DNA from 2 places in the Corynebacterium bovis DSM 20582 genome. Region 2 is predicted to be linked to the other one. Evidence: predicted binding sites of a transcription regulator. Region 2 holds the regulator's gene; the other holds the start of a gene.
The links. Region 2 encodes LexA, which represses DNA repair genes until DNA is damaged. Its sites were predicted from a motif close to CGAACANNTGTTCG; they were not measured.
Positions count from the first base shown of each region.

Region 1: the regulator LexA is predicted to act here: its motif matches at 9,963-9,976, upstream of CBOVI_RS07965 (HNH endonuclease signature motif containing protein).

Region 1 covers NZ_CP047187.1:1,951,678-1,967,380, forward strand. The annotation lists gene CBOVI_RS07910 (ThiF family adenylyltransferase) at 55-1,185, shown strand; gene CBOVI_RS07915 (hypothetical protein) at 1,211-2,179, shown strand; gene CBOVI_RS07920 (ABC transporter ATP-binding protein) at 2,179-3,126, shown strand; gene CBOVI_RS07925 (ABC transporter permease) at 3,116-3,895, shown strand; gene CBOVI_RS07930 (ABC transporter ATP-binding protein) at 3,899-4,630, shown strand; gene CBOVI_RS07935 (hypothetical protein) at 5,180-5,332, shown strand; tRNA gene CBOVI_RS07940 (tRNA-Ala) at 5,393-5,468, opposite strand; gene CBOVI_RS07945 (DsbA family protein) at 5,706-6,440, opposite strand; gene pgm (phosphoglucomutase (alpha-D-glucose-1,6-bisphosphate-dependent)) at 6,704-8,416, opposite strand; gene CBOVI_RS07955 (DUF4442 domain-containing protein) at 8,530-8,949, opposite strand; RNA gene ssrA (transfer-messenger RNA) at 9,149-9,520, opposite strand; gene CBOVI_RS07965 (HNH endonuclease signature motif containing protein) at 10,088-11,803, shown strand; gene CBOVI_RS07970 (hypothetical protein) at 11,817-12,620, opposite strand; gene smpB (SsrA-binding protein SmpB) at 12,622-13,110, opposite strand; gene ftsX (permease-like cell division protein FtsX) at 13,132-14,034, opposite strand; gene ftsE (cell division ATP-binding protein FtsE) at 14,044-14,733, opposite strand; gene CBOVI_RS07990 (AbgT family transporter) at 14,864-15,703, shown strand, end outside.
Region 2 covers NZ_CP047187.1:1,213,220-1,228,922, reverse strand. The annotation lists gene hrpA (ATP-dependent RNA helicase HrpA) at 1-1,044, shown strand, start outside; gene nrdR (transcriptional regulator NrdR) at 1,261-1,770, opposite strand; gene CBOVI_RS04855 (LysM peptidoglycan-binding domain-containing protein) at 2,139-2,726, opposite strand; gene lexA (transcriptional repressor LexA) at 3,118-3,867, shown strand; gene CBOVI_RS04845 (phosphoenolpyruvate--protein phosphotransferase) at 4,009-5,709, opposite strand; gene CBOVI_RS04840 (DeoR/GlpR family DNA-binding transcription regulator) at 6,435-7,211, shown strand; gene CBOVI_RS04835 (HPr family phosphocarrier protein) at 7,306-7,575, shown strand; gene hflX (GTPase HflX) at 7,651-9,099, opposite strand; gene CBOVI_RS04825 (hypothetical protein) at 9,350-10,126, shown strand; gene CBOVI_RS04820 (hypothetical protein) at 10,119-10,676, shown strand; gene dapF (diaminopimelate epimerase) at 10,745-11,725, opposite strand; gene miaA (tRNA (adenosine(37)-N6)-dimethylallyltransferase MiaA) at 11,736-12,782, opposite strand; gene CBOVI_RS04805 (DUF349 domain-containing protein) at 13,380-14,687, shown strand; gene CBOVI_RS04800 (Rv2732c family membrane protein) at 14,695-15,438, opposite strand; gene miaB (tRNA (N6-isopentenyl adenosine(37)-C2)-methylthiotransferase MiaB) at 15,431-15,703, opposite strand, start outside.

The DNA.
Region 1 (15,703 bases), 740 kb from region 2:
CGGGACTCCGTGACTTTCGAACCGTTTTAAGGCCAAGTTGAAAAAGGGTATCAAATGTTTGAATCTTCCAGTCGCCCCACTATAAAACCAATCTATCCCGTATACAGGCTCGACAGCGAAACGTTCCGCATTGGCGCCCAGATCGGTATCACGGCGGAGTTCCACGACCCAGACGCAACCCTGTGGACTCTCGTCTCCATCATGGACGGACGGACAACAGCGGAGATCGTGCAGGAAATGACAGGTCGATTCCCGGACCTTGACGAAGGCGATGTCCTTGACGGGATCAACCTGCTTCACAACGAGGGCTTTGTTGAAGACGGCAGCGGACCTAGTCGAATCTTTGGCGCACGCCTACAGCCTAACATCAGCTATTTTAGCCATTTCTCCAGCCCGGAGAAGTCTAAATATGACGTTCAAAATGCCATCAAAGACACAAATGTTCTTCTTTTGGGTCTCAGCGGAGGCGGATCCAATATCTTGACCCTGCTGGCCGGCATCGAACCCAAGTCGATCACCGCAGTCGATTACGATCGTGTCGAGGAAGGGAATCTTGGTCGTCAATTTATCTACCGCGAGCATGACATCGGGACACTCAAGACTACAGCCGCAGCAAACGCACTGGCGGAGATGAACTCAAACATTGCCTTTCACGCGGTGAACGAAAAAATCGAATCGCCGAGCCAAGTCACAGACCTCCTCCACGACAACGATATCGCGATTTGCGCAATCGACGAACCCCCCTTCAAGGCCCAACGCATCGTAAACAAGGCCTGCATCCTGGCCGGCAAGCCGTGCGTTTACGGCGCTTCGCAGGTGAGCCACGGACGAGTATTCACAATCATTCCGGAAGAAACGGGATGCTTTGACTGCTTGAACATTCACTACAGTCAGCGCGACCCCCAGTTCCTGAGCCAGTTTGAGGGATTTGCGGAATCTAAGTTCGATCCGCCATCGATCGCCTACGGACCTGCGATGTTCACGCTAAGCGCTACGATCGTCGACGAAGTTGTGCGGACGATAACAAGCTATGCTCCTCCGCGCTCACATGGACTCCAACTAGAGGTTGATTACGAAGACGGGTCGCAATCACAACACCCTTCCTGGCCCCGATTCGCCGACCTTTGCCCAACGTGCGGAGCCGGCGACGAGTCGCAGTGGCCGATTTTCTCACTTTATGGATAAGGCACACAACGGAAGGAGGCGTATCGTGAATCTGAAACCCGTGTCAGCACGAAAGCTGCGGTCGGGAAGTTGGGTAGTCGTGGCCGACGGATCAGCCCCGCTCGTAATGACTGAAGAATTAAAGGACGAGATGATCCACGGCGAGATTGACTCCTGCGAGCTTTCTCTCGACTTACTACGGGAATCGGGCTTCATTGCGGATTCTGCGACCACCTGCCCGAGCATCCCGACAGCGGACGACATCCCTCTCGGGACGATTTCAACTCCCGCTCTCTGGACCATCGGCAGGCTGTCCGTGCTGACGTTGACAAAGCACTTCATCACGTTACGGCGTAAACCTCTTTCAGGTCCAGGAAAAGCGCCTGCATCAGTGGTTCGTTTTTTATTGTCTGCAGTCGCTAGCGGCGTGTTGGGATCTATCCCCCACGAGGCCTCCCACATATATTTTGGTGCCGCATGGAGAAGCGGGAAAAACCCCCTTCACGTTTCCGTATTGAAGGGTACGGCAACAACGTCACTGACACATGTCTGGACCTGGGGAGTTCGTGAACGATTGACTGCCGTTAGTTCCGGGATTATTATCGATTTGGCCAGCTTGGCAGCCCTGGAGTTGTTGAACAAACGTAAACCATCCAGTCTGTTGTCAGTTGCGTCGTCGATGACTGCAGCACGCTTGTCACTCCAACTCCGCTTCCACCGGAACTGCGACGGACGGCATATTGCGATGTTACTCATTGACAACCCGGATATCGCGGCCGAATGTAGGGACTTCGCTAAAACAAAGTCGCTGGCGTCAGCACCTCGCGAAGTTAAGCTATGGTTCACACTCGAGGCTATCGGTAGACTTATAGAGGTTTCCTCAATTTTCTACTGGATAGTTCGGCCCGCACTTAGAATGATCAATAGGAAAGCTGGCATCCGACATCGCGCCCCCTTAATGCGACGCATGTTGGCACCGTATTCGCGGCTGGGATTCATGGAAGGGAAACCTTGATGGCTATCACCAAAACTGCCAACGATGCAGTGTGCCTTAAGAACATCCGTAAGACCTACCGCGGGTCGACCACGCCGGCGAACGACGGCATCACCCTGACCTTCTCCCCCGGCGAGGTCATCGCGCTCATCGGCCACAACGGGGCGGGCAAGACCACCCTGCTCGGCCAGATGTCCGGCCTGGTCGCCCCCGACTCGGGCAGCATCCGGTACCGCGACCGTGACCTGACGCGGGACCCGTCCTTCGCCCGGACGGTGACCGCCATGATGCCGCAGGCCGGCACACCGCTGACCGGGGTGACCCCCCTCCAGGCGGTCACGTCCATCGGGCGGATCCGCGGGTACGGCGGACCCGCGGCCCGGCGCGCGGCGGGGCAGCTCGTCGACGCGCTCGACATCGGGGACTGGGCCTCGACCCGCGGTGACCGGCTCTCCGGCGGCATCCGCCGCCTGACCTGCTTCGCGATGGCGACGATCGCCCCGCCGCCGGTGCTCCTCATCGACGAGCCGACGAACGACGTCGACCCCACCCGCCGGCCCCTGGTGTGGAGACACCTGCGGGCCCTCGCGGACGACGGACACGTCGTCATCGTCGTGACCCACAACCTCAACGAGGTCCAGGAGACGGCCGACCGTGCCGTCCTCCTCCACCACGGCCGGGTGCGCCTGGACACGACGTCGGCGGAGCTCGCCGCCGACAGCGACCCGCGGTCGGTGCGCATGACCGTCCGGACCCGCGACCCGACGGTCCGGGCACCCGCGTCCTGGGGCGGCTCGTGCCACACCGACGACGGCGGGCTCGTCGTCGACGTCGAGCCCGCCGACCTCGGGACCGCGACCACCTGGGCCACCGCCCTCGTCCGCTCCGGGGAGGCGGACGGGTACAGCGTGTCCCCCGCGTCCACCTCGCTCGAATCGACCTACCGGAGGCTCACCGATGACCACTGACCCGGTGACCGTCGTCCCCGCGGACCCGCTCCCCCGGACCCGGTGGGTGACCAGCTGGCTGGCGCTCGTGCGGTGGAGTGTGATCCGGCACGCGTACTTCCTCCCCGTCGTCGCGGCGGTCCAGGTCCTGTTCTCCGTGGCGGTGATCTACGGGATCCCCCTCATGCTCCCGGCCGTCGACGAGACGACCGCGCGGTACGTCTCCACCGGGACGTGGACGCTGTGCACGCTCGCGGTGGGCTGCGTGCTGGCCCCGCAGCTGCTCAGCGTGTCCAAGGTGGAGGGGCTGCTCGACTATCAGAGGACCCTGCCGGTCCCCCGGTCCGCGCTGCTCATGTCCGACGTCCTCGTCTGGCTCGTGATCGCCCTGCCCGGGATCGTGTCCGGCATCGTCGCCGCGCAACTCCGGTTCTCCGGGTACATCACGGTCACCCTCACCGTGGTTCCCGTCATCCTCGCCTGCCAGGTCACCGTGCTGCTCATCGGGTACGCCCTGACGTTCTGGCTTCCCGCGGACGCGAGTTCCCTGGCGACCCAGGTCATCCTCATCGGGTCCCTGCTCTTCTCACCGATCGTCTACCCCTCCGACCGGCTGCCCGGGTGGCTCGTCACCGTGCACGGGTACCTGCCGTTCGTTCCGGTCAGCAGGGTGATCAGACACTTTTCCTTCCCCACCGACGGCGTCCCGCTCGCTCCGGTGTCGGTCATCGTCGTCTGGACCGTCGTCGCCTACGTTCTGTGCCTCGCGGCACTGTCAAGGAGAAAATAACCGATGGATCGATACCCGATTCTCAGTACGCAGAGCCTGGCGAAGAGCCACGGCAGAAAAGTTCTCGTCCACCCCACCACGATGGAGATCCTCCCCGGGGAGGTGTGCGCCCTCATCGGACCGAACGGCGCCGGAAAGACCACACTGCTCAAGACCGTGTGCGGGTTCGTGCAGCCGACGTCGGGGACCGTCCTGGTCGACGGCCAGCCCCTGACCACCGCCACCCGCACCACACTGCTGCCCCGGATCGGCGTCGTCATCGGCCCGCTCGAGGTCCCGAAGCGCACGACCGCCCGGCAGGTGCTCGAGCGCCACCTGCGGCTCATGGGCCGGACCGGTGACGACCCGGTCGAGCCGATGCTGCGGCGCGTCGGCCTCGACTACGCCGCCGACCTCCCCGTGAACAGCTTCTCCCTCGGCATGAAGCAGCGACTGTCCATCGCCCGCGCCCTCGCCCACGGGCCGTCGCTGCTCATTCTCGACGAACCCACCAACGGCCTGGACCGGGACGCCGTCGACGGCCTGAACGACATCCTCACCGAGATCGCCGCGCAGGGCCACGCCGTCATCCTGTCCACCCACGTCCGGTCGGACATCTCACTCATGGCCCGGACCGCCTACATCATGCACCGGGGCCAGCTGGGCCGGAAGTTCGACCTCACCACCATGCCCGCTGAGGGTCCCGGCTCCCTCGACGACGCCTACCGGGCCGCCACCACAGGAGGACACCAGTGAAAACCATGATCGCGACAGAGTTGAAGCAGTACCGGTCGACCCTGGTCTACCTCTTCCTCGCCGGCTTCGTCCCCGTCCTGCTGTTCCTCTACTTCTTCGGCGCCATCAGCAGGGCGGACTCCGACCCTGACGCCGCGGCGTTCCTCGACTACCACCTCGTCGTGAACCTGTCGCTGACCGTCACGCTCGGCGTCGTGTCGGTGACCGGCGCGGTGGTGTTCGCGCGGTCCGTCATCGCCGACTACGTCGGCGACCGGCGCATCGCGCTCTACATGTACCCGTACGGCCGCTCGCCCCTCTTCACCGCCAAGACACTCGCCGCCCTCATCGCGATGGGCATGGCGGCGGTCGGCACCGTCGCCGGCATCATCGTCTTCATCCTCGCGCAGCAGGCGTGGGCCGTCATCCCGGACATGCCGCTGGCCGAGGCGCTCGTCTACGCGTTCGGCGCCTCCGTCAGCACCGCCATCCTGTCGCTCGCGCTCACCGTCCTGTCCGGGTGCATCGGCATGTGGTGGCGCTCCCCCCCTGGGGTGCCTGATCACCGGCGTGATCCTCGTCTGCATCTGCGGCAACAGCGTCGGGATGTCCTCCTCCTCGTCGCTGGGCGTCTCCTGGTTGACGACGGGCGTCGCCGTGGTCCTCGCCCTCGTGGGGGTGTTCGTCATCCGTCGCCGGACGGACACCGACGACATCCTCTGACGCACTGCTCGTCGGACACGCGAAAACCCCCGGTCGCTGAGACCGGGGGTTTGTCGTTGATGGTGGAGCTAACGGGACTCGAACCCGTGACCCCCACACTGCCAGTGTGGTGCGCTACCAGCTGCGCCATAGCCCCGTTGCATGACCTTCCGGGAGCGTGTCCCGGCTGCCGTGCGAACGATCTACACCGTACACCGCCGCCGGAACGGGGAACAAATCCCCAGGTCATTCACCAATTCGGCGGTTCCGGGGCGGTGGGCGGCGATTGCGGTCCGGGCCGGGTGAGGTCCGGGCCGGTCGAGGTCCGGGCCGGCGGAGGGCCCTCGGGGGACCGGGTGCCGGCGGCACCGGACCGGGTGCCGGCGGGGCGGGCTCAGCCCTTGACGACGTCGGAGACCCAGGAGGACGGCTTGCCGTTCTCCCCGCGCTTGAGCTGGACCTCCTTGCCGTCGGCGTACACGACCGGGGCGGAGACCTTGCCGGCCTTCTGCTTCAGCTCCTCGGTGTTCGCCGCGGCGACATCCTCGCCCTTCTTCTGGACGGAGCCGTCACGGATGGAGTTGATGACGGAGTCGTCGAGGTTGTAGTCCTTCAGCGAGTCGGCGAACTGCTCCCAGCCCCACTGGCGGGCGACCTCGTCCTGATCGAGGAAGGCCTTGGCGTGCATGTTCCAGAACGCCTTGGGGTTGTTCTCCGCGAGGACCGTGGCGACGGCGGCGGCACGGGTGGAGGACCCGGGCTTGCCACCGTCGAGGAAGTTGAGGAAGTGCAGGTTGACGGTCATCTTGCCGTCGGAGACAGCCTGCTTGATGTCCTCGTTGTCCGCGGTGACGAGGTCAGCGCAGTGCGGGCAGCTGAAGTCCTCGTAGATGTCGACGACCGGCGCGTCCTTGGCGACCTTGTCGCTCTTGAGGGTCACCTTGTTGTCCTGCGCGGTCACGGAGAAGTCGACGTCGTCCTGCCCGATCGCGAGGGCGTCGGCGTTCTTCGAGCTGCCCTTCCAGACGACGAACGCGATGACGACGGCCGCGATGACGATGATGGCGACGACGCCCCAGAGGAATCCGCCCGCCCCCTTCTCGTTCGGCGCCTTGATCTTCTGACTCACTGCTGTGTTCCTTCCCGTCGCGTCGACACCCGACCGGTGGCGGTCGCCAGTCCGCCCGGGGGCGGACGTCGGCGGTCGACGAGTACAAAAGTCCGACAAAATCGTCTCTCAGACTAGTCTCATGCACGGTCCGGGGACCATCCCGGGGCCGGAGGAAACCGCAGATCGCCGGAGATTGGCGGGGCATTCGCGGCAGGCTCCCAGGAAACCTGAAGGTCCGTCCCGCCGGACACAGCGGACTGCCAGCCTCCCGGCCCGGGCGGTCACCCGCCGAGGACGCCGTCGACGATGCCCTGCGCCTGCTCCAGCACCTGCCGCAGATGCCCCTCACTGCGGAAGGACTCCGCGTAGATCTTGTACTTGTCCTCGGTCCCGGAGGGGCGGGCGGCGAACCACGCGTTCTCCGTCGTGACCTTGACACCGCCGATCGCCGCACCCGTGCCGGGGGCGTCCGTGAGCACCCCGGTGACGGTCTCCCCCGCCAGCTCGTCCGACCCGGCCGTCAGGCCCGTGTCCGCCGCGGACAGGGCGCGCAACCGGTCCCGGCGCTCCCGGTCGGCGGGCGCGTCCACCCGGTCGAGGTACGCCCGGCCGTGCCGCTCCTCCAGCCGCGCGTACGCCGCCGACGGGCTCTCCCCCGTCACCGCGAGGATCTCCGAGGCGAGGAGGTCCGCGATGATGCCGTCCTTGTCCGTCGTCCACACCGACCCGTCCCGGCGCAGGAAACTCGCCCCCGCGGACTCCTCACCGCCGAAACCGACCGACCCGTCGACGAGCCCCGGCACGAACCACTTGAACCCCACGGGCACCTCCGTGAGCCGGCGCCCCGCCGCCTCCGCGACCCGGTCGATCATCGACGAACTCACCACGGTCTTCCCCACGGCCGCGTCCGCCGGCCAGTCCGGGCGGTGACGGAACAGGTAGTCCACGCACACCGACAGGTAGTGGTTCGGGTTCATGAGCCCGCCGTCGGGGGTGACGACGCCGTGCCGGTCCGAGTCCGCGTCATTGCCCGTCGCGATGTCGAACGAACCCCGGTTCTCCACGAGCGAGGCCATCGACCAGCGCGAGGAGCAGTCCATGCGGATCTCCCCGTCGGCGTCGAGCGTCATGAACCCGAACGCCGGGTCGACCTGCGGGTTGACGACCGTGAGGTCGAGCCCGTGGACCTCCGCGATGCGCCCCCAGTAGTCCACGCTCGCCCCGCCCATCGGGTCCGCGCCGATCCTCACCCCGGCCGACCGCACCGCGTCCAGGTCCACCACCTGCGGCAACGCGTCCACGTAGGTGCCCAGGTAGTCGTGCGGGCGGATCCCGGCCCCCGAGCCGTCACCGTCCGCACCGGCGCCCGACGCCCGCCCCAGCGCCACGGCCTCCGGCACGGGTGCGCGTCGAACCCCCTCCAACCCCCGCTCCAGGTAGGCGTTCGCCCGGTCCGCGATCCGGGACGTCGCGTCCGACCCCGCCGGACCGCCCGTCGGCGGGTTGTACTTGAACCCCCCGTCGCGCGGCGGGTTGTGGGACGGCGTGACGACGATCCCGTCCGCCCGCCCCGCATCCGTGCCCGTCGGGCCGCCGGGGAGCCGCCGGTTGTACTCGAGGATCGCGAAGGACACCGCCGGGGTCGGGGTCCAGGACCCCCGGGAGTCGACGTACACCTCCACGCCGTTACCGGCCAGGACCTCCAGGGCCGTCATGTGCGCCGGCTCCGACAGCGCGTGCGTGTCCCGGCCGATGAACAACGGCCCGGTGATCCCCTGCTCCCGCCGGTGGTCCACGATCGCCTGCGTCGTCGCGAGGATGTGGTCCTCCGTGAACGCGCCCGTCAGCGACGACCCGCGGTGACCCGACGTACCGAAGACGACCCGCTGGTCCGGGTCCGACGGGTCCGGGTGCCGGTCGGTGTAGGCGCGCAGGAGGGCGTCGATGTCGGTGAGATCGTCCGCGGTCGCGGGGGTTCCGGCCCTGGGGTGCATGGAGGTCTGGCCTTTCGTCGGGGCGGTCGGTACACCTCCAGGGTGCCCCAGAGTCGGCTGCCGCGCGAGGGAGGGGTGCGGGGGCTGTGGACAGTCGGGATGGGGTGGGGTGGTCAGCGGGTGCGGCGGCGGAAGTAGACCTGCTTGCGGAGGCGTGCGACGGTGGAGCCGTCGTCGTCGACAATGGACGACTCGAACCAGCGGAGGTACTTCTCACCCCCGGCGGTTTCGCGGCGCACCTCCTCGACGACCTCGTCCGGGAATTCCATCACAGCCGTGACACGGCCGCGGCCGGGCTTGACGAAGGCGATCTGCGTCTCCGTGTCCCAGATGCGATAGTCCGATCCGAGCCGCTGCATCCCCATGAGCACGTAGAACGGGTCGGTCATCGACAACATCGTGCCGCCGAACACCGTACCGAGCGCGTTCGCCGTGACACGGTTGAGCCGGTGCGTGACGACGACCCGCGAGCCGTCATCGGCGAACTCCCGGAGCCGGACCCCGGCGCCGAGGTACGGGGGCCAGATTCTCATGAGCACGCGTAACTGACGCGGAGTGAAAGCCATGTCACAACTGTAACGGGTGTGACGGGGGCAACGGGTGGCGTGGGGGCGGCGGGGTGGCGTGGGGCGATGGGAGCGGGCGGGCGTGACCGGCGGGGCACCCCTCCCCGCCTCCCCCTACCCCGGAACGTCGAAACCCCCCTGACCTCGTGCCGGTCAGGGGGGCTGTCAGTGGAGCCGCCGGGAATTGAACCCGGGTCCTTCGCAACCTCGCCAGGGCTTCTCCGTGCGCAGTCCGCTCCATCCCTGCTCGGCTCTCCGGGTCACGCGGACCAGCCCGGACGATGAGCCCAGCCGCCTGCAGATGTCCCGCGCGGCCCAGACGGCGCAGCCGCGCGGCGAGTCCCCTGAACGATGCCGGTGACCGGGTCGGGGACGTACCCGGGCCGACAGACACGCGTCGCTGCTTAGGCAGCGAGGGCGTAGTCGCGCTGAGTGTTCTCGGCGCTTATCAGGTTGCTGCGACGCTTACGGTGGTCTCCAGCCTGCACCGGCACGCTTCCCCTGGCTCAATCAACGAAGTCGAAACCATGTCGGCCCCGTCACCTGCCGCGGAAAGCACTCGGCAGGATGAGTCAGTCTATTCCCTCCGGACGACGACACGCAACCGGCCCGGTGGGTGGCGGTAGACGGGCTTTTCGGGGGGTGGGCGCAGATCCCTGGCCGGCGGGCGCCTCCCCCTTCCCCGGCACCATCCCCGCCCGTCAGCTCCCTCCCGTCAGCACCCCCGCCCGTCAGCTCCCTCCCGTCAGCACCCCCGCCCGTCAACTCCCCGCCACCATCTCCGCCCGTCAGCTTCCCGCCACCATCCCCGACCGTCAGCTCCCCCACCACCATGCCCACCACCATCCCCGCCCGTCAGGCCGGAATCCCCAGGTAATGATGTATATGATCGACATCACAATCCCTTCCTCACCCCCGAATTAACCCCTTCCACCTGCAACAACAGCAGCATGAGCGAGCACGTGCCGGGCGATGGGCGTCGAACATATTTGCACATCCGGCGCGAGTGCAGTAGCATTGCAGCAGACCGACGGGAACGGGGACCCGGGGCCGGTAGAGGGCGGCGCCGCGGGGCACGAGGCGGGAACGGGGAAGGAGGGGCACGATGTCACAGCAGATCCGGCGGACACGCACGGAGCGGACGGAACAGACGGTCGCGCCGGTGGACACGCCGACGACCACCACGCAACGGTTCGCCGAGGGCGTGGAGCTGGTCGCGACGGGACTACGGATGCTCGCCGACCTCGGTGATCTGTCCGTCGCCGACGCCCCGGCGCTGCTGTCGCACATCATCCGCCTGGAACACGTGGTCACGGCGAAAGCGGTCGTGGACCTGCGGACGACCGATCTCGTGGTGCGCGCCCGGGCCGCGGACCGGCAGGGCTCGTCGAAGCCGGTGGACTTCCTCGTGGAGTCGCTGGGGCTGTCCGTCCGGGAGGCGAACGAACGGCTGCGCGCCCGTGACCTGCTCATGAAGCCGGTCGACCCGCAACCGGTGGCCCTCCCCGAGGACGCGCCCGACGAGGACCTCCAGGCCGCGCGGGAGGCCGCACTCGAGCAGGCCCGGCAGGAGAACGCGCTCAGGGAGAGGAACACGGCCACGACCGTCCTCGCCAACAGGAGGGTTCTCGACGGAACCAGCCGGGCGGTCCCCGTGGGGATCGCCACCCTCGCCGGGGCGGCGGCGGAGACGTGTCGGCTCGTCCGCGGTGCGCGGCTCAGCACGCAGGACGTCGTATCCCGGGTGCTGAACAGCGCAACCGCCCCGGTGCCGCCCGGATCGGCGGCCCCGGGCGCGACCGGCAACCGCCGTACCGCGCGGGGACTTGTCGACGGAGCCAACCGGGAGGCACCGCGCGATCTCATCGAGGCGACCCGGAAGCGCACCTGCAGCGTGAGCCGCACCGGGTCGGACGGCATGCAGCGGCTGACGCTCAGCCTGCCTGAACACCTCATGGCCGTCGTCACCGCGTTCCTGGCCACCGCCGGCGCACCCGGGTCCGGTATGGCGCCGGGGCCGGCGGCAGGCGGTGCGGGCGCGGGTGACGCGGGCGCGGGTGACGCGGGCGGTGCGGGCGCGGGTGACGCGGGGGCCGGCACCACGGCCCCGGCAGACGGGACCGGCACCCGTGGCCCCGGGAACCACGGCCGCGACCACAACCGCGACCTGCGGAACCGTGGTCAGCGGTGGGCGGACGCGATCGTGCGGGCGTGCCGCGCGGGGGCGGCGGACACCACGGAGTCTCGACCCGTCGCCTCCCTGCTCGTGTCCACGACCCGCCGGGAACTCACCGAGGCCGTCACCGCGCCGACCCGGCCGCTGCTGCTGACCTCCACCGGTCACACGTTGAGCTGGGCGGAACTCGTGTCCGTCGGGCTGACCACGCAGTGGCTCGAGGCGATTCACGACGGGAACGGCCGGGTCGTCGAACTCCGGACCAACGGGCGGCTGGCGACCGCGTGGCAACGCGCCGCACTGTTCGCCTACCAGGGCTGTTGCGCCCACCCGGGATGCGAGGAACCGGCCTCCCGGACCCAGGCGCACCACGTGAGGGCCTGGATCGCCGGCGGGCGGACGGACGTGGAGAACCTGCTCCTGCTCTGCCCCCGGCACCACGTCGACAACGACGACTCACGCTCGCGGGCGACCCGCGGATACGCCGACATCGGCCCCGGAGGGGAACCCGTCTGGATTCCCCCGGCCGGCCACGACCCGGGGAGACGACCACGGCCGAACACCTCGCCGACAGCCCTGGCTGCGGCCGGTGCCCGCATCCGCGCGGGCGAAGCGACCGAACCGGTGGGAGGTGGCGCACGATGACGCCCGCGACCGGTCAGTCCTGCTCGCCCTCGATCACGTCCGGTCGGTGCTGCTCGCCGGCGCCCGCGTCCCACTCCCGCTTCCGCGCCTGGGACTGCCTGTGCCTGCGCAACGAGAGCACACCGATGACGACGCCCACCACCACCGGGACCCACACCCGCTCGTACTCCACGAGCAGCTGCACCCAGCCCGGCGCCGTCCACTCCGGCCACGGGATGTCCGGCCAGGGAATGTGCGGCCACGGGATCGAGGGCCACGTGATGTGCGGCCACGGGATCGAAGGCCACCTGATCTGCGGCAACGTGACGTCGGGCACCAGCGGCGCCAGCCACCGGTGCACGGCCTCGGACACCACGCGGAGGACAGGCAGCACCACCAGAAGGAACAACGCCCACCCGCCCTTGCCCAGCCCGGCCGCCAACGGGTACGCCACCCGCTTCCACGGCGACGCCTCCATCTCCCGGTACCGCGACCACGCCCTCGACCCCTCCGGGGGTTCGACGAGGACCACGCCGTCGTCGTCCCGCAACCGCACCTCCCGGACCCAGCGACCGAGGAAGCCCACCTCGATGTCGAGGAACGGCCGGCCGCGGCCCTGTTTGGCGAACCCCTTCGTGTCGACCTCGGGGTCCAGGGGGACCTTCTGGTTGATGACGTGCTTGATGCGGGCAGTCACCTCACCGTCACGGAGGACGAGGATGTGGGTGTCCGATGCCTCCGGGAAGTCCGGATCGACGTCCCTGAGTTCGGCACTGGTGCCGACGTGCAGGTCGATACGTCCGAGGGTCGCGTGGTCGAGGCTCCAGGACTCCAACACGTCAGCCCGTGATGCCCTTGACGCGACGGCCCAGCTCGCGGGTGACCTCACGCTCCTCCGTGCGGCGCTTGATGTCCTGGCGCTTGTCGTACGCCTGCTTACCCCGCGCAAGTCCGAGCTCCACCTTGAGCCGGCCGTCGACGAAGTACAGCTCCAGCGGGATGAGCGTGTTGTTGCCGTCGCGGACCTTGCCCATGAGGGAGTCGATCTCCCGGCGGTGGAGCAGCAGCTTGCGCGTCCGGCGCGGCGCATGGTTCGTCCACGTCCCGTGGGAGTACTCCGGGATGTGCAGGTTCCTCAGCCACACCTCGCCGTCGTCGATCGTCGCGTAGGCGTCGACGAGCGACGCCTTCCCCTCGCGCAACGACTTCACCTCGGTGCCGACGAGCGCGACGCCGCACTCGAGGGTGTCGAGGATCGTGTAATCATGACGAGCCTTCCGGTTCGTCGCGACGACGGGCCGGGTGTTCTTCTTCCGTGCCTTGGACATGGGGACACGGTACTACCGTCCCTACCGCTTGACGTACCAGCGGAGGGTGATCTGCGCCGTGACCGCCGCGACGACCGCGCCGACGACGACGATGACCGGGCTGACGAGCCAGATGTCGGCACTGGTGATCCGCGCGATGAGGTTCGAGTCGTACAACGCCCGCAACGCCCGGTCGAGCACGAACACCTTGCCGAGGAACATGCCCGCCACCGCGATGACCGACCCGATGACCGAGGCGACGATCGCCTCGAGCACGAACGGGGCCTGCGTGTACCAGCGGGAGGCGCCGACCATCCGCATGATGCTGATCTCGTGCCGCCGCGTGAACGCCGCGATCTGGACCATGTTCATAATGAGGAAGATCGCCGCCACCGCCTGGATCGCGGCGACGATGAAGCTCGCGTTGCGGATCGCGTCGAGGTTGCGCGTCGCCCCACGCAGATCGTCACCCTGGTCCACGACCGTCGCGACACCCGGCATGTCCCGCACCGCGTCGACCGGGCCCGTCGTCAACGGGTCGGCGAGGCGCACGTGCAGCGCCGCCGGGAGCGCGTCCGGCGACGTCTGGGCGACCAGCTGCGGGTCCGACTGGCCGAAGAGCTGGCGGAAACGGTCGAAGGACTGCTCACGGTTACGGAACGTCACCCGCTCCACGCCGCCGTCGGACTCGAGCTTCTCCTTGACGGCCCGGCACTCGTCCGAGCTGCAGTCGTGGTCGTTCGCCGACACGTCACCGTCGAACTGGATCATGACCTCGATGCGGTCGAGGTAGATGTCCTTCGTCTCATTCGTCATCGTCGTGATGAGGACACCCGTCGCGAGCAGCGCGAGCGAGATCGCGGTCGTGATGATCATCGCGACGGTCATCGTGGCGTTACGGCTGAGGCCGGCGACGGCCTCCCGGACGACAAATCTCGTTTTCATGCTCTCCCCTTACCGGCCGACGCCGTACACACCGTGGGAGTCGTCACGGACCACGCGCCCGTTCGACAACTCGATGACCCGCTTGCGCATCGAATCCACGGCGACGTCGTCGTGCGTCGACATGACGACCGTCGTTCCCGTGGCGTTGATCCGGTTGAGCAGCAGCATGATCTCCGAGGACGTGTCTGGGTCGAGGTTGCCCGTCGGCTCGTCGGCCAGGAGGACCAGCGGCCGGTTCACACTCGCCCGGGCGATCGCCACCCGCTGCTGCTCGCCACCCGACAACTCGTGCGGCATCCGCGTCTCCTTGCCCTCCAGGCCCACGAGACGCAGCACCTCCGGCACCGTCTCGACGATGTCCGACCGGGACGACCCGATGACCTCGAGGGCGAAGGCGACGTTGTCGAAGACGTTCTTCTTCGGCAGCAGCCGGAAGTCCTGGAACACGTACCCGATGCGACGACGCAGGTGCGGGACCTTCCGACGCGGCATCGTGTTCACGTGGTAGCCGGCGACGTGGAGGTCGCCGGAGTCGACGTCCTCCTCGCGGAGCATGAGCTGCAGGAACGTCGACTTCCCCGAGCCCGACGGGCCGATGAGGAAGACGAACTCGCCCTTGCCGATCTCCACACTGATGTCCGACAGCGCCGGGCGCGTCGACGTCCGGTAGCTCTTGGTGACGTGCTCGAATGTGATCACGGCAGCTACTCTAGCGAAACAGTTGTGACAGGTGAAACCTTATGTGGCATTTGTTTCGACAGGGAATGTCCCGCCGACTGTGCTAGCGTGCACGATTACTGTCACTGGCGCCACACCACGGAGGACCCCCATGACGAAGGACTCCCGCGAATCACGTCCCGCCCGGCCCTCAGGGTTCCTCGGCGTCGTCGAACGGGTGGGCAACGTCCTGCCCGACCCGTTCTGGCTGTTCGTCATCCTCGGCGGGGTGGTGCTCGTCCTGTCGTGGATCGGGTCCGTCGCCGGACTCTCCGCGGACGACCCGCAGTCCGGCAAGACCATCCACATCGAGAACCTGCTCTCGTCGGACGGGCTGTCCCGGATCGTCACCGAGACCGTGACGAACTACACGTCGTTCCCGCCGCTCGGGCTCATCATCACGGTGATGCTCGGCGTCGCCGTCGCCGAACACTCCGGGCTCATCAGCGCGGTCGTCCGGGCGATGGTCGCCAGGGTCGGGCCCCGCACGCTCACCTTCGCCGTCGCCCTCGCCGGGGTCACCGGCTCCGTCGCGTCCGACGCGGTGTACGTCATCCTCATCCCGCTGGGCGCGATGTCCTTCCGGGCACTCGGCCGCTCCCCGATCGTCGGCGCGATGGTCGCCTTCGCGGCCTCCTCCGCCGGGTTCAACGCGAGCCTCGTGCTCAACGTCACCGACGTCCTCCTCGGCGGGATCTCCACCTCGGCGGCGCAGCTCGTCGACCCCGGCTACGCCGTCTCCCCGCTGGCGAACTACTTCTTCGTCGTCGTCTCGTCGTTCATCCTCGCGGGCATCATCACCGCCGTCACCGAGCTCTTCGTCGACCGGAAGGCCCACGAGCTCGTCGACCACGACCTGATCAGCTACGAGGAGGTGTCCATCGCCAACGCCCCGGGCAACACCGCGGGCAGCGGGGACAGCGCGGAGCGGGACAAGACCCGGGAGGACCTC
Region 2 (15,703 bases):
TCCGGTGGTGCGCGGGGGTCGGGGCCGTCGCCGGAGGATGCGGCGCTCCACGGCCGGGACCGCTCCGGGGAGGGCCGGGGAGGGTCCCGACGCGGTCGTCGCCGTGGCGGCCGGGCGTCCGGTGGTCAGGCGGACTCGCGGTCCGGCGGGGCCGCCGGGAGCGGCGGGGCCGGGACCGGGGCCACGTTGGCCCGGGCCGCGGCGTGGACGGCGGACGGTCTCGGGACCGTGCCGGACAGCGTCGACACCGTCGTCGACGGGCAGTCCGTGCAGGCCTGCCCGGCGGTCGTGGCGACCGGGGACGGGGTGGCGTTGACGGCGTTCCCGACCCCGCAGGCGGCGGCGGCCCAGCAGTTCAAGACGGTGCTGGACATGATGGTGGCGGCGTGCACGGTGTCGACGAACCAGATGGTGAAGGGCCTGCCGCTCCGGCAACGCGTGGCGGTGGAGAACTACCCGTCCGGGGGGCCGGAGGCGCTCATCAGCGACGCGCGGGTGGTGGCGTGCCGGGACCTGCTCGACCGGTTCGGCCCGGTCATCCGGGATCCTGACCGGTGTGCCGAGGCGGTCGACGCGGCGCGGCGTCAGGGGCCGGGTCTGGTCCGGCAGACGGTCGTCGCCGTGGCACCGGCGGTGTTGGCGGTGGCGGACATGACCGACGAGCTCGCCGAGTGGACCGGTGAGCCGATCGAGGACATGCGGGCGCAGCTGCGCTTCTACATGGGCGACCACGCTCTGGCGCGGCACGGGGTGGCGCGGCTGCGTCATGTCCCGCGGTACGTCGAGGCGATGAAGGCCCGACTGGCGATGATGGACTCCGACCCGGAGAAGGAGGAGGACCTCGACGCGGAGGTCCGGGAGGCGATGCGGGAGTACGAGCAGACGATCTCCCGGCTCCCGTCCGCCCGGGCCGCGTCTCCCCAGGTCAAGGACGTCCGGTGGCTCATCGAGGAGCTCCGGGTGGCGTTGTTCGCCCAGCATCTCGGGACGGCGACGACCGCCAGTCTCACCCGCGTGAGGAAGGCGCTGGCGAAGCTCGGGTGACGTCCGGGCCGGGTCCGGCCGGGTGCTCCCCCCTGCCGCGCTGTCGCGTCCTCCCCCCCCCGGGCGGGGCGCGCCGTCGCGTCCTCCCCCGCTGTCCGCGCTGTCGCGTCCTCCCCCGCTGCCCGCACTGTCGCGTCCTCCCCCGCTGCCCGCACTGTCGCGTCCTCCCCCGCTGCCCGCACTGTCGCGTCCTCCCTCCCCCGGCGGGGCGCGGCCCTACTGCCCGGCGCCGGCGTCCGCGTCGTCGGGTACAACGTGGCCGTCGTCCTGGTGGGCGACGGCGCGGTGCGCCCGGAGCGAGAGGATCTCCTGTTCGAAGTCCTCGGCGGTGTGGAAGGACTTGTAGACCGAGGCGAACCGGAGGTAGGCGACCTCGTCGAGCTGGCGGAGGGGGTCGAGGATCGCCAGGCCGATCTCGTGCGCCTCGACCTGGGAGCCGTGGGCCGCGCGGATGGACTGTTCGACCTCGTGGGCGAGCCGCTTCAGCGCGTCGTCCGGGACGTCGCGCCCCTGACAGGCCCGCTGGACACCACGGATCACCTTGTCACGGCTGAACTCCTCGGTCACCCCGTTGCGTTTGGTGACGAGGAGGACCGAGCGTTCGACGGTGGTGAAGCGCGTCCGGCAGGTTGTGCACTCGCGGCGGCGACGGATGGCGACGCCGTCGTCGACCGTCCGGCTGTCCACCACCCGGGAATGCTCCGATCGGCAGGACGGGCAGAGCATGGCTTTCCCTTTCTCCGGACACGTCCGGGGTCTCTCACCGACGGCGTCCGGCCGCGCGCTTCAACGCGCCGGACAGGGCCACGGCCACGGGTGGGCACGGTCTCCCGCTGCCACGCGCCCCCGGTCAGCGAACGGACACCACCGGGCGCGTCACGCCGGTCACCGGTCACGACGCACCGGCCACAATCTTCGAGCATCATAGCAGCTCGACGGCCTTCCCCCGCCCGGCCGAGACCGCGCCCGTCCGGGGCCGGCCGGGCCCGCGGACACCGTCGCCCGCGAGCCCGTCCCCGCCGCCGCACCACACCGCTCCAGGCGAACCTGAGCCCCGTCACCTCGCCGGTGCGCGTGACCCTGTCCCCGTCACCTCACCGGTACACGGGGACGGAGAGCACGGCCCCCTCCCCGGGCGCGGACGACCCCAGACCGTTCATCGAGGCGATGCGCGCCATGACGTCCCCCTCCGGCTGACCGGGCGCGACGTCCCGCGCAATGTCCGCGAGGGTCTCCCCGGGGGCGACGGTCACCGAGGACGTCGCGACCGGACCGTCGGCCTGCGGGGCGTCGCCGACCGCGGGCGAGATCCCGACGGCGAGGACGATCCCGGCCAGCCCGACGAGCAGCGCACCGGGGGACTGTGCCACGGCGAGCGCCCGCGCCCGCAGCCTCCCGCTTCTCGTCTGCAGTCCGAACGTGAGATCCTGCCGGCGACCGACGAGCCGGTGACGGCGCTTGTCGACGAGCCCCGGGACATACCCCCGCCCCTCCCCGTAGGTGTTCGAACGCGGTCGACCGTCCGCGTCCCGGCCCGGATGGACCACCGGCGGGCGCGACGGGACCCCGACGGGCCGCGGCAGCACGCCACCCCGCACCGCCGCCGCGGACACGGCAAGAGGCGACCCCACCCCTGCCCGTCGTCCGGATGCGGTCCTGGTCTGCATGGTTGTGATGGTCATTCGTCACTCCTCCGTCGTCATGGTCGGAACGGTTCACGTCCCCACGGCCTGTGCCGCGGTCGACACCGAGTAGATCACCCGGGCCGGACACCGGGAGCGCGGCAGCACCACCATTCGATCGTCTGTTCGCATTCCGGCGTTCGAACGGGAAGTTAGCACGACGCACACCCCGTGTCCACCCCGTCGGCGATATTTTTCGAACACGTGGATGATGACGTGACGGGGGATGTAGTAGGCTGGTCGCAACCCCGACGGGAAGGGAACCCCGGTGGAGCAGAACGGGGGATGGCACCACCGCCGGTCCGCGCACGCGGATCGACGGGCGCCGCACCACCGACACATGACGTCCCTCCCTCCCAGACGGACCAGCGCAACCGGATAAGGACACCTCATGGCAGAACAGCACTCACCCGCGCCGCGGCGCGGACGTCCCCGCAAGGACGCGTCCGGGTCGACGGACTCGGCGACACTCTCGGAACGGCAGCGTCGCATCCTCGAGGTCATCCGGGACTCGACGATCTTCCGCGGCTACCCGCCGAGCATCCGGGAGATCGCCGAGACGGTCGGCCTCCACTCGACGTCGTCGGTCTCCTACCACCTCCGCGAGCTGGAGCGGAAGGGCTTCCTCCGCCGCGAGGGCAAGAAGCCCCGGGCGGTCGACGTCCGCTCGTTCGAGGGCAGCAGCCACGAGATCTCGAACCACACCAAGCCCGGGCGCAGGCCGGCCCAGCGGCAGTCCCCTGCGCCGGTCGACGAGTCGATGCCCACCCCGGCGTTCGTGCCGGTCGTGGGCCGCATCGCGGCCGGGTCGCCGATCCTCGCGGAGCAGAATGTCGAGGCGCACTTCCCGCTGCCGGAGGAGATCGTCGGTCAGGGCGAGATCTTCCTGCTCCAGGTGGTCGGGGAGTCGATGCGGGACGCAGGCATCCTCAACGGTGACTGGGTCGCCGTCCGTTCGCAGAACGTCGCCGAGTTCGGCGAGTTCGTTGCGGCGATGATCGACGGCGAGGCGACCGTCAAGGAGTTCCAGAAGGACAGCGAGGGGCTGTGGCTGATCCCCCACAACGACCTGTTCGAGCCGATTCCCGCCGAGGATGCGCAGATCATCGGCCGCGTCGTCGCGATCCTGCGCAAGGTCTGACCTGCGCAAGGTCTGACAGGGGGGTCATGCCGACCTCTGGGGTCCGGCCCGCCCGTGAGCACACCGCCCCCGGCGGCGCGGTGAGCGCGCCACCCGCGGCGTCGGGTCGCACCGGGTCGCGGGTCCCGCCCCGGGAGACCCTCAGGCCTGCGCCGCCAGGATCGCGGCGGCGGCCTGCCGGGCCTCGTCCGCCCCGTCGGCGTTGACCGCCGCCGCAGCCGCGGCACGGCACGTGGCGAAGTCGACCTCACCGAGGGCCACGCCCACCGCCCCCAACGCCGGGGCGGCCGCGGAGAGCGACGTCACACCGAGGCCCGTGAGCACGCAGCCCAGGGCGGGATCCGCCGCCGCCTCGCCGCACACCCCGACAGCCGTGCCCGTCGACGCACCGGCCCGGCACGTCTCGTGGATCAGACGCAGCACCGCAGGCTGCCACGGATCAGTCAGGTGCGCCAGGGACGGGGACAACCGGTCCGCCGCCATCGTGTACTGGGTGAGGTCGTTCGTCCCGATCGAGACGAAGTCGAGGTACGGCATCATCCGCTCCGCCATGAGCGCCGCCGCGGGAACCTCGACCATCGCGCCCGGGGTGAGCCCCCGCTCCCGGCAGAGCTCCGCGAACCAGCGGGCCTCCGCCACCGTGGCCACCATCGGCGCCATGACCCACGTCTGGGCGTCCGCCGACCGGTCCGCCCGCACGAGAGCCTCCGCCACGCCGTCCAACTGACGCTCCAGCAGGGCCCGGTTGTTCCGCGCGATCCGCAACCCCCGCACACCGAGCGCCGGGTTCTCCTCCTCCTCGGCGTTGACGAACGGCACCGGCTTGTCCGACCCGGCGTCCAGCGTCCGGATCACGACCTTCCCGTCGGGGAACGCCGACAACACCTCCGCGTACCGGTCGGCCTGCTCGTCGACCGTGGGTTCCGTCGTCGCACTGAGGAACCCGAGCTCCGTGCGGAACAACCCGATGCCCTCGGCGACCGACGCCGCCGCCTCCCGGGCCGCGTGCCCGTCCTGGACGTTCGCGAGCAGCTGCACCCGGTGACCGTCCGACGTCGCCGCCGGGCCGGTCCACGCCGCGACAGCCGCCGCGCGCCGCCGCGACTCCTCCACCTTCTGCACCGCGACCTCCGGGTCGACCCCGGTCGTCACGGCCCCGTCGCCGCCGTCGACGAGCACCGGGACCCCCGGGGCCACGGCGTCGACGGCATGACCCGCCGCCACGATGCACGGCAGGTCGAGCTGCCGCGCGATGATCGCGGTGTGGCTCGTCGCGCCCCCCTTGCGCGTGACGACGGCGTGGATGAGCGCGGTGTCCAACGTCGCGGTGTCCGCCGGTGCGAGGTCGTCGGCGAACAGGACGCTCGGCACGTCGACGTCCGGGATGCCCGGTTCCGGCTCCCCCCGCAGCTCCGCCAGCACCCGGTCCCGCACGTCACACAGGTCCGTCACCCGCTCCGCCATGACGCCGCCGGCCTTGAGGAACAGCTCCACGAAGTCGTCGGTCGCCTGGCGCACGGCGTAGAGGTTCGTCTGACCCCCGCGGACCGACGTGCGGACCTTCCGCGCCCACGCCCGGTCCCGGGCGATCGTGACCGTCGCCGTGAGGACCTCGGCCGCGTGCCCCTGTGCCGCCGCCGCCCGCTCCTCCAGGCGGGAACACACGACGTCCACCGCGCGGGTGAACGCCTCGAACTCCGCCTCGCGGCGGTCCTCCGGGACCATCTCCCCCGGCTCCGGCAGCGGCGGGCGCTCGGTGACCCACGCAGCCGGCCCGAAGGCCACCCCGGGGACGACGGGCTTTCCGGTGTACACGGTCTCCGTGGTCGGTCGGTCGGTCATGGGTGAGGCCTCTTCCTTTCGTGAGCCCGGGGTCCTGTCGTGGACCCGGGTGCCGGGGTGCCGGGGGTGCCGGGCGGGTGCCGGGTGGGGACCGGGGACGACGGCGCCATGTCCGGGGACACCGACCCGGTCCGTGCGGCCGCCCGGGGGCCCGGATGTCCGGATGTCCGGTTTCCGGACATCGTCCACGCCCGGCGTCCGGCGCGGTCACCCGACGCATCGCCGCCGCCTCCGGGGGGGGGGCGACGGTCCTCCCCGACACGATACGCGGGGCCGGGGCACCCCCGCACCACCCGCTCACCACCCCCTACCCGGTCCGGTGTCACGGCAGGTCACACCGCCCGCCCCCGGGGCCGGCCGCCGACACGCCCCGGTCACGGTGGCCGTCGGCCTGCGCGCCGGCACCGCCCGTCAGGCCCGTCCACCGCAGTCACGCTCCCCCGTTCGGCGGCCCCCGTCGTCCGCCCCTCCTCACCACACCCACGGACCGCCCCACCCCCGGGTCCGTGCCCCCCGACCACACCCGAACGGGCGTGATCCCGGTCAACGGATCTGCGTCGGGACCCCGCCACCCTTAGGATCGTGCGGTGGTCGTCCTCCCTCAAGGACCCCCAGACACCCCCGATGACACCCTGATGACGGCATGTCCCCTGCTCGGGGGTCGTCCCTCCCCGCGCATCCGGACACCGGCGGTGCGCCCAGCCCACCCGACGACAGGACCTCCCGTGCACTCAGACGAACGCCGCCGCCAGATCGCCTCCCTCACCGCCGTCCACGGACGGGTGACCGTTGTCGAGCTCGCCGAACGGTTCGGGGTGACACCGGAGACGATCCGCCGGGACCTCACGATCCTCGACGACGACGGGGCCCTCCACCGCGTCCACGGTGGCGCGGTGCCCACGAACAGCTTCCAGACGACGGAGCTGTCCATCGAGGCGCGGCGGCACGCCGCCACCGAGGCCAAGGTCACGATCGGCCGGGCCGCCGCGGCGTTCCTGCCCGGCGACGGGGGCTCGGTGTTCCTCGACGCCGGCACGACGACCGCGATGCTCGCCCACTCGATGTCCGAGGCGGCCCCGGTCCACCGGTCGATCGTCACCAACAGCCTGCCGACCGCCGTCCGCCTCACCGCCGCCGGGATCGCCGACGTCCAGCTGCTCGGCGGCGAGGTCCGGCCGATCACCCAGGCCGTCGTCGGGGACACCGCGCTGCGCAGCATCGGGGTCATGCGCGCGGACGTCGCCTTCGTCGGGACGAACGCGCTCACCATGGACCACGGGCTCTCGACCGCGGACGCGAAGGAGGCGGCCCTCAAGCGGGCGATGATCACGAACGCCCGCAGCGTCGTCGCCATGTGCGACTCGACGAAGTTCGGCCGTGACTACCTGGTGAGTTTCGCCGGGGTGGGCGACATCGACGTCCTCGTCACCGACAGCGGTGCCCCGCAGCAGTACGTCGACGCCTTGACCGCCGCCGGAGTCGAGGTCGTCGTCGCGGAGTGACCGGTCCCCGGGCCGTGGGTTACCCTTGACGCATCCCCCTGAGCCGGTCCCGCCCTGTCGCGGGTGCCGGCTCATTCGACAGAAAGGACTCATCATGGCCACCAAGACCGTGACCGTCGGCTCCACCGTGGGCCTCCACGCCCGTCCCGCCACCCTGATCTCCGAGGCCGCCGCGAAGTTCGACGACGAGATCCTGCTCACCCTCGTCGGTGACGACGACGCCGAGCCGGCCGACGCCGGGTCCTCCCTCATGATCATGGCGCTCGGCGCCGAGCACGGCGACAGTGTCACGGTGACGTCCGAGGACGCCGACGCCGTCGACGCGGTCGCCGCGCTCATCGAGAAGAACCTCGACGACGAGTAGACCGCCCCCGGGCCCGACCCCCCGGGCCCGACCCCCCGGGCCCGCACCCCCCCCGGCCGGTGGCCGGGGCGGCCCTCACCCCCGGCGGAACTCGTCGACCTCGGCCGCGATGACGGCCGGGAGCCGCACCTCGACGACGGTGCCGTCGTCGGTGTACTCCTCCCGCACCACCGTGCCCCGGGTGTGGAGCCGGGACACGACGTCGCCCCGGTCGTACGGCACGAGCAGCTCGACCGTCGTGTCGAGCGCGTTGAGGTGCATCTCCAGCCGCGTCTCGAGCTCGTCGACCCCCTCGCCCGTCGCCGCCGAGACGAACACGACCTCGGCCCTGTCCGCGAGGGCGCTGCGCAGCTCCGCGAGCACGAGCGGGTCCGCGACGTCGATCTTGTTGACGACGATGATCTCCGGCGGCGCCTCCTCCCCGGTCTCCGCGACGAGGTCGCCGATGACCGAGTTCACGGCGGCGATCTGCGCGAGCGGGAAGGGGTCCGAGCCGTCGACGACGTGCAGCACGACGTCGGCGGCGAGCACCTCCTCCAGGGTCGAGCGGAAGGCCTCGACGAGCTGCGTCGGCAGGTGCCGCACGAACCCGACCGTGTCGGAGAACACGACGTGCCGACCGTCCGCGAGCTCGGCCCGCCGCGTCGTCGGGTCCAGGGTGGCGAACAGGGCGTCCTCCACGAGCACCCCGGCCCCGGTCAACGCATTGATGAGGGAGGACTTCCCCGCGTTCGTGTAGCCGGCGATCGCGACCTGCGGGACCGTGGACTCGTCGCGACGCCGCCGCTTCGTGTCACGCGCGGTCTTCATCCCGGCGATCTCCCGCCGCAGCCGCGCCATGTCCTGGCGGAGGCGGCGCCGGTCCGCCTCGATCTTCGTCTCACCGGGACCACGGAGGCCGACGCCGCCGTTCGACCCGGCCCGGCCGCCGGCCTGCCGCGACAGCGCCCCGCCCCACCCGCGCACGCGGGTGATGAGGTACTCCATCTGCGCGAGGGCGACCTGCGCCTTACCCTCGCGGGATTTAGCGTGCTGGGCGAAGATGTCGAGGATGAGCATCGTGCGGTCGATGACCTTGACGTCGAGGGCCTTCTCGAGGGCGATCATCTGCCCGGGGCTGAGCTCGCCGTCGACGACGACGGTGTCGGCCCCGGTCTCGACGACGACGTCACGCAGCTCGTCGACCTTCCCGGACCCGATGAACGTCGCGCTGTCCGGCTTGTCCCGGCGCTGGTAGAGCATGTCCGCGACCTCGGAGCCCGCCGTCTCGGCGAGCGCCCGCAGTTCGGCGAGACTGGCCTCGATCTGGGCCGTCGACCCCTCGGTCCACACGGCGACGAGGACGACCTTCTCCAGGCGGAGCTTGCGGTACTCGACGTCGTAGCCGTCGGACTGTTCGGTCGTGTGGACGTTGCTGCTCCGGGACAGGCGCCGGAGGCTCGACCGGGCCTCGAGGTCGAGTTCACCCACCGTGGGGGTGTGGTCCGCTCCCGGGCGGGACGACGACGGGAGGGACGTGGGCATGGTGTCGTTGCTGTGGGTCATTACCTGTCATTTCTACACGGTCACCAGGGCAGGTGACGCCGCGGACCCCGGGACGGGGCCGGCCGTCGGGGTGTGGGTGGTGCCCGGGGTGGGCCCGGGCGCTGCCCGGCGTGGGGCGTGGGTGGTGCCCGGGCGGGGACCGTCGGGGCGCGGGGCGCGCGCCGGGTCGTCACCGCGACCGGTCCGGCAGGGTTCGAGTCGGGGACGTCGACGGGTTAGAGTATTGGACATGATTCCCGAGCTTCGAAGCGTCGGTCTGGACTACCCGCGCTGGCAGGACGCCCTGGAGGCCGCGTACGGATCGGGCATGTTGACGGTCTCGGGCGAGGTGCGCGGCGGACAGGTCCTCCAGTACGACGACCCCGGCGGTGCGCGCATGGTGATCCTCGCCGTGCCCCCGTACGGCACGTTCGCCAGCTACGTCGACGGCTCCCCCGTCACCGCCCACGTGACGATGCTCACCGACATCGTCGGTCTCGTCGAACTCGTCGACGACTCCCCCTCCCTTCAGGTCGCCGCCGCCGACGCCCCCGTCACCGCCACCGTCACGGCGACCGTGGCCCAGGGCCCGGTGCTCGCGGACGAGGACCCCCTCCAGTACCAGCCGCTCGCCCTCACGGCCCTCGCCTCCTCCCTCCGCGTCCTCCCGGACGTCGCCGCCGCCGAGGCCGAGGGCCTGACGGTCGGGACCGTCGAGTCCTCCGGTGCCGCCGCCCTGAACTCCGGGGCGGTCGCCCCGCACGCCGGCGCGACGGTGACCGTCGAGGTCGCCGACGCCGCGCGGCGCACGACGACCCTCACCGGCCAGGACTTCTGGCACTGCACCGTCACGGCCCCCTTCCCGTTCACGGTCGTGGTGCCCGCCGACGACTCCCCCTCGGCGACCGCCCCCGCACCGGGGACCGTCCTCACCGGTGAGGTGCAGTTCACCGCCACGACGGTGGACGGTGCCGGGTGCGGCGGAGGGTGCGGCGGCTGCGGATCCGGGGGGTGCGGGTGTGGCTGAGATGCACCCGCCGGCGATCCCGGGGCCCCCACGACCGGCGGCGCGCCGCCGCAGCCTCGACCTCGGCAGCCGGGCCGCCTGGCTCGTGGCGATGGTCGCGCTGTCGGTCGTGCTCATCTCCCTGTTCCGGGTCTACGGTGCCGTCATCGCCGTCGCCGCGGTCGTCATGTGGATGGTCGTCGTCAGTCAGCGTGACACCGACCGCGAGATGGACCCGATCCGGCGGTCGATCACCCTGTCCTCCCACGACATCGCGACGACACTCGCCGAGTGGCGGGACTTCTGCACGTCCGACCGCACGGAGTGCCGGGTGGACCGCACCCACCACCGTCCGGAGCTGCTGAACCCGGACAGCCGCGTCGCCAGCGTCGTCGAGTTCCACGAGGCCGTCGGCCGCGCGCAGGACTTCCTCGACCGGCTGCCGGCGGAGACCCGCCACGCGCGGACGGTCAACCGGCTGCGGGACCTCCTCGCCGAGACCGACCGCCACGCCGCGGACATCGACGCCCTGTGGCACCGGGCGCGGCGCGACGCCTCCCGCCCCGCCTGACGGCGGCGCCGACGCCCCCGCCGTCCGCCCGGACGGTCAGCGACGCCGACACCGCGGTGCCCGGCGGCTCACCCGGCCAGGACCGCGGGGTCGACGGTCGTGGCGAAGACGATGCGCGACGGTCCCCGCAGCGTCGACCCGGTGATCCCCTCGTCGTTCCCCTCGACCGTGACCGAGACGACGCCGCCGGGCACGTGGACGTCGACCGTCCCCGTCCCATCCCCGGCGTCGGCGAGTGCGGCGACCGCCGCCGCGACCGTCCCCGTCCCGCACGAGAGCGTCTCCCCGACCCCCCGTTCATGGACGCGCATCCGCACGGCCCCGTCGGCGAGGGCGGTGACGACCTCCACATTCACCCCGTCGGGGAAGAACGCCTCGTCGTGGGTCACACCACGGTCGAGGGGCAGGTCCGCGAGGTCCCCCGCGGTGAGGCCCGGGACCACCGCTGCGAGGTGGGGGTTACCCATGTCGACGGCCAGGCCCGCGATGTCACGGTCCCCCACGGTGCACGTCGAGACGCCGGTCACCGCGGGCACCCCCATGTCGACCGAGACGTCGGCGGACACGTCGTCCGCGGAGTGCACCCGCAGGGTCCGCGCCCCCGCGCGCGTGCCGACGGTCACCTCCGTGCCCCCGGGACCGGCGTCGCCGAGGAGGCCGCGGGCGTGGAGGACGTGGCCGAAGACGCGCACACCGTTGCCGCACATCTCGGCCGTGCTGCCGTCCGCGTTCCGGTAGTCCATGAACCAGGAGTTGTCGTCGAGCCCGTCGGGCACGGCGTCGAGCACCCCGGCCCGGACGAGGGCCCCGCACGTCGCGACGCGGATGAGCCCGTCGCCCCCGACGCCACGGTGCCGGTCGCACAACCCACGGACCAGCTCCGGGGTCACGTCGACCAGGACGTCGGGGTCGGGGACGACGACGAAGTCGTTCCCGGTGCCGTGCGCCTTGACGACGGTCAACGCGGTGTCGGTGCGGTCGGCGGACCCCGCGGGGGACCCCCGGCGGGGGTCCGGCGTCGGGGCGGTGGAGGTGTGCGCGTCAGTCATGGGGACGATCCTAGCCACCCGCCCGGGGACCATCGCCGGCGTCCTCGTGGCCCCCGGTCCCGCCCGGGTCCGCCGGGTCGACCCGGTCCGCGCGCGCGAGCACGTCGAGCACGCGGGTCACGACGTCCGGCGCGTCGGCGGGCACCCAGTGGATCCGGGGGTCCCGCCGGAACCACGACCGTTGGCGGCGGGCGTAGCGGCGGGTCCCGGTGACGGTCGCCTCCACGGCCTCGTCGAGGGTGAGCCGGCCGTCGAGGTGGTCGAGGACCTGGGCGTAGCCGATCGCCTGCCCGGCCGTCGACGTCCGCGTGAGCCCCTGCCCCCGGAGCCGGACGACCTCCCCGACGAGGCCGGAGTCCATCATCGTCATCACCCTGTCGTGCAGCCGCGGGGAGAGCCAGTCCGCACCGGCCTCGAGGCCGACGACGGTGGTGCCCCACCGGGGCGGCCGGTCCTTCGGCGGTTGCGAGGCGGCGAACGGGCGCCCGGTGAGCTCGATGACCTCGAGGGCCCGGACCGTCCGCCGGGGGTCGTGGCGCTCGATGACCGCCGCCGCGGCTGGGTCCCGACGGGCCAGGACGTCGTGCAGCCCCGGTGCGCCGAGGCGCCGGAGCTCGTCCTCCCAGCGGGCCCGGACGGTGGGGTCCGTCGGCGGGAGGTCCCAGTCGTCGACGAGGGCCTGGTAGTACATCATCGACCCGCCGACGATGACCGGGGTCCGGCCGCGGGCCATGATCTCCTCGACCGCCGCGCACGCCAGGGGCCGGTAGGTGCCGACGGACGCCGTGGCGGTGACGTCGAGGACGTCGAGGAGGTGGTGGGGCACCCCCTCCCGCTGCTCCGGGGGCAGCTTCGCGGTCCCGATGTCCATGCCCCGGTAGAGCTGCATCGAGTCGACGTTGACGATCTCGCCGTCGACGGCGTGGGCGACGGCGAGGGCCACCGCCGACTTCCCCGCGCCGGTGGGGCCGACGACCGCGACGGGGCGGGGCCCGCGCGGCCGCCCGGGCCCGTGGTGCGGGGGCGGCGGGGTGTCCGGACCGGGGTGTTCTGCCATGCGGCCAGTGTACGAACCGCCCGCGCCCGGGACACGGTGAGGTCCCGCCGGTCCGTGCCGCACCGGGTGCGGGGCGGCCCCGGTCACCGGCACCCTCCCCCGCGCACGCCCGTCTGCCATAATCAGTGTCTGGTGTGGAGCACCCGGACGCGCCGTCCCGGATCACCGGTCCCCGGCCGGGCCCCGGCGTCGTCCCCGCTCCACCTGTGAGAGACCGGCCCCGTCCCGGGGGCCGCCCGGCACCCGCGTTCCGCCGGCGCCGTCGACGACGAAGGACACCGAAGCACCATGACCACCTCCTCCCCGGACCCGAGCACGGACGCGACGGACGCGAGCCCGCAGGACGCCCCGGACGTGAGCACGGACGCGGCCCCGCAGGACGCGTCGGGCACGCAGCAGACCCCGGCCGCCCAGGCCCCGCAGGAGACCCCGGCCGCGCAGGACGCCCCGGCCGCCCAGGCCCCGCAGGAGACGCCGGCCGCCCAGGACGCCCCGGCCGCCCAGGCACCGCAGCAGACCGCGACCGCCCAGGACACGCCGGTCCCGCAGCAGACGCCGGCGTCGTCCCCGGCACCCCGCCCGGGCCCGACCCCCGGCATGATGCCCGGGGCCCGTCGGGGGACCCCCGCCCCGGCCGCGGCCCGGAGCGACCGCACGGCGGCACCCCGACCGGTGACGGTGCCGTCCCTCACCGGCGGCGACCCGTCCCGGTTCGGGCGGGTCGACGACGACGGCACCGTGTGGCTCCGTGGAACCGACGGTGACCGGCGCATCGGCCAGTGGCGCGCGGGCACCCCGGAGGAGGGCCTCGCCCACTTCGCCCAGCGTTTCGACGACCTCGTCACCGAGGCGGCGCTGCTCGACACCCGGCTCGCCTCCCACCCCGGCGAGGCCGCCCGGATCCGCCGGGACGCCACCTCCCTCCGGGAGTCCCTGCCGACGGCGTCGGTGATCGGCGACCTCGGGGCACTGGACACGTGGCTCGCCGGCCTCGCCGACCGCGCCACGGCGACCGAGGAGGAGAAGGCCCGGGAGCGGGCGGAGCACCGCACCGCGTCGACGCGCCGCAAGGAGGAGCTCGCCGCGGAGGCGGAGCGGATCGGGAAGGACTCGACGGACTGGAAGCCGGCCGGCGACCGGTTGAAGGCGATCATGGAGGAGTGGCGCACCCTCACCGGGGTGGACCGGAAGACCGACGACGCTCTGTGGGAGCGTTTCCGGGCCGGCCGTGACGCGTTCAACCACCGCCGCCGCGAGCACTTCGCGGACCTCGACCGGTCGCGCGAACGCTCCCGCGTCGCCAAGGAGAAGCTCGTCGCCGAGGCCGAGGCCCTCCAGACCTCGACCGACTGGGCGGAGACCTCCCGCGCCTACCACGACCTCATGACCCGGTGGAAGGCGGCGGGCCGGGCGCCCCGCGGGGTCGACGACGCGTTGTGGGCGAAGTTCACCGCCGCCCAGGACGTGTTCTTCGCCGCACGCAAGGAGGACAACCGGCGGCGCGACGAGGAGTTCGCGCGCAACGCGGACGCCAAACAGGCCCTCCTCGACGAGTACGACGGGCGCATCGACCCGGCGGCGGACCTCGACCGCGCCCGCGCCCTGCTCCACGAGCTCCAGGACCGGTGGGACGAGATCGGCTTCGTCCCCCGCGACCGGGTCCGGGAGTTCGACGACAAGCTCAGCGCACTCGAGGCCCGCGTCAGCGAGGAGGTCGACCGCCGCTGGCGGGAGACCGACCCGGAGACGGAGGCCCGGGCCGCGCAGCTGCGGACGAAGGTCGACCAGCTCCTGAACGCCGCCGCGGACGCCGAGCGTCGCGGACAGGCGGACCGGGCCGCCGACCTGCGGGCCCAGGCCGAACAGTGGCGGTCCTGGGTCGACGGGGCGACCGGGGCGAACTGACGGCGGATTAGGAGTCCGCGCCGCCCTCGGCGGGGCCACCGGTCCCGGCGGCCCGGCGGCGTGCCCGCCGCTCCTTCGCCCGGCGCCGGCGGTCGTCGGGGATCGCGGACATGTCGCGTTCCGGCAGGCCGGCGCGGAGCACCTGCTGCCGGGCCTGGGACTCGCCGTCCTTGTCCGCGTCCTCCCGCCGGAGCGCGGCGAGGGCACGCTGGAAGGACGTCCGCTGGAGGATGACCGTGAACATCGTCGCGAAGATGACGAACAGGGCGATGACACCGATGATGAGCCCGTAGGACGGTCCGACCCCGGGCTCTGTCGGCGGCCGGGACTGCCGCATCCAGATCGCGAAGATCCCGTACCACCAGCCGACCCCGGCGAGCGCCCAGTTCACCCACGCGACGACCGCCGACCGGGAGACCAGCGTCCCGACGGTGAGCAGGCAGCCGGCGCCGAACGCCAGCCACGCGTACACGCGCTCCGGGACGGTGGTGAGGAAGTCCTGGGCCGTCCGGGTGTTGAAGAGGACGTCGATCCCCTTGACCTCGCCCGAGTGGGGCAGGAAGAAGGTCACGAGCAGCACGACGACGGCTACGGCGAGCACGGGGAACTGAGCCCTGGGGTCGACCTCGCCGGCGGCGGCCCGTTCGGCCGCCCGGGGGTCGGCCGCGTACGGCTCGAGCAGTTCCCGCTGACGTGTCGTGAGCCCGCCCGGAGAGTCACCGGCCGTCCGGCCGCTGCTGCTGTCAGTCACACCCGCATCCCTTCTGCCCCGGCCCCGCTGCCGCACCCGCTGCGGGGCGACCGACCGACGGCAGGCCCAACCCTACGCCGACGGGTGCGGTGGTCGGCACGGACCCTGCCTCGGACATGTCGCCGGCCCGGGTGCGGCGGTGCGTGAGCACCCCGCCGTCGGCGGTGAGGTAGTGCGCGGCGGATCCCGTGACGTCGACCTCCACGACGTCGCCGGGCCGCACCGCGGTGTCGACGCCGGGCCCGGTCGGGGCGAAGTGCACGAG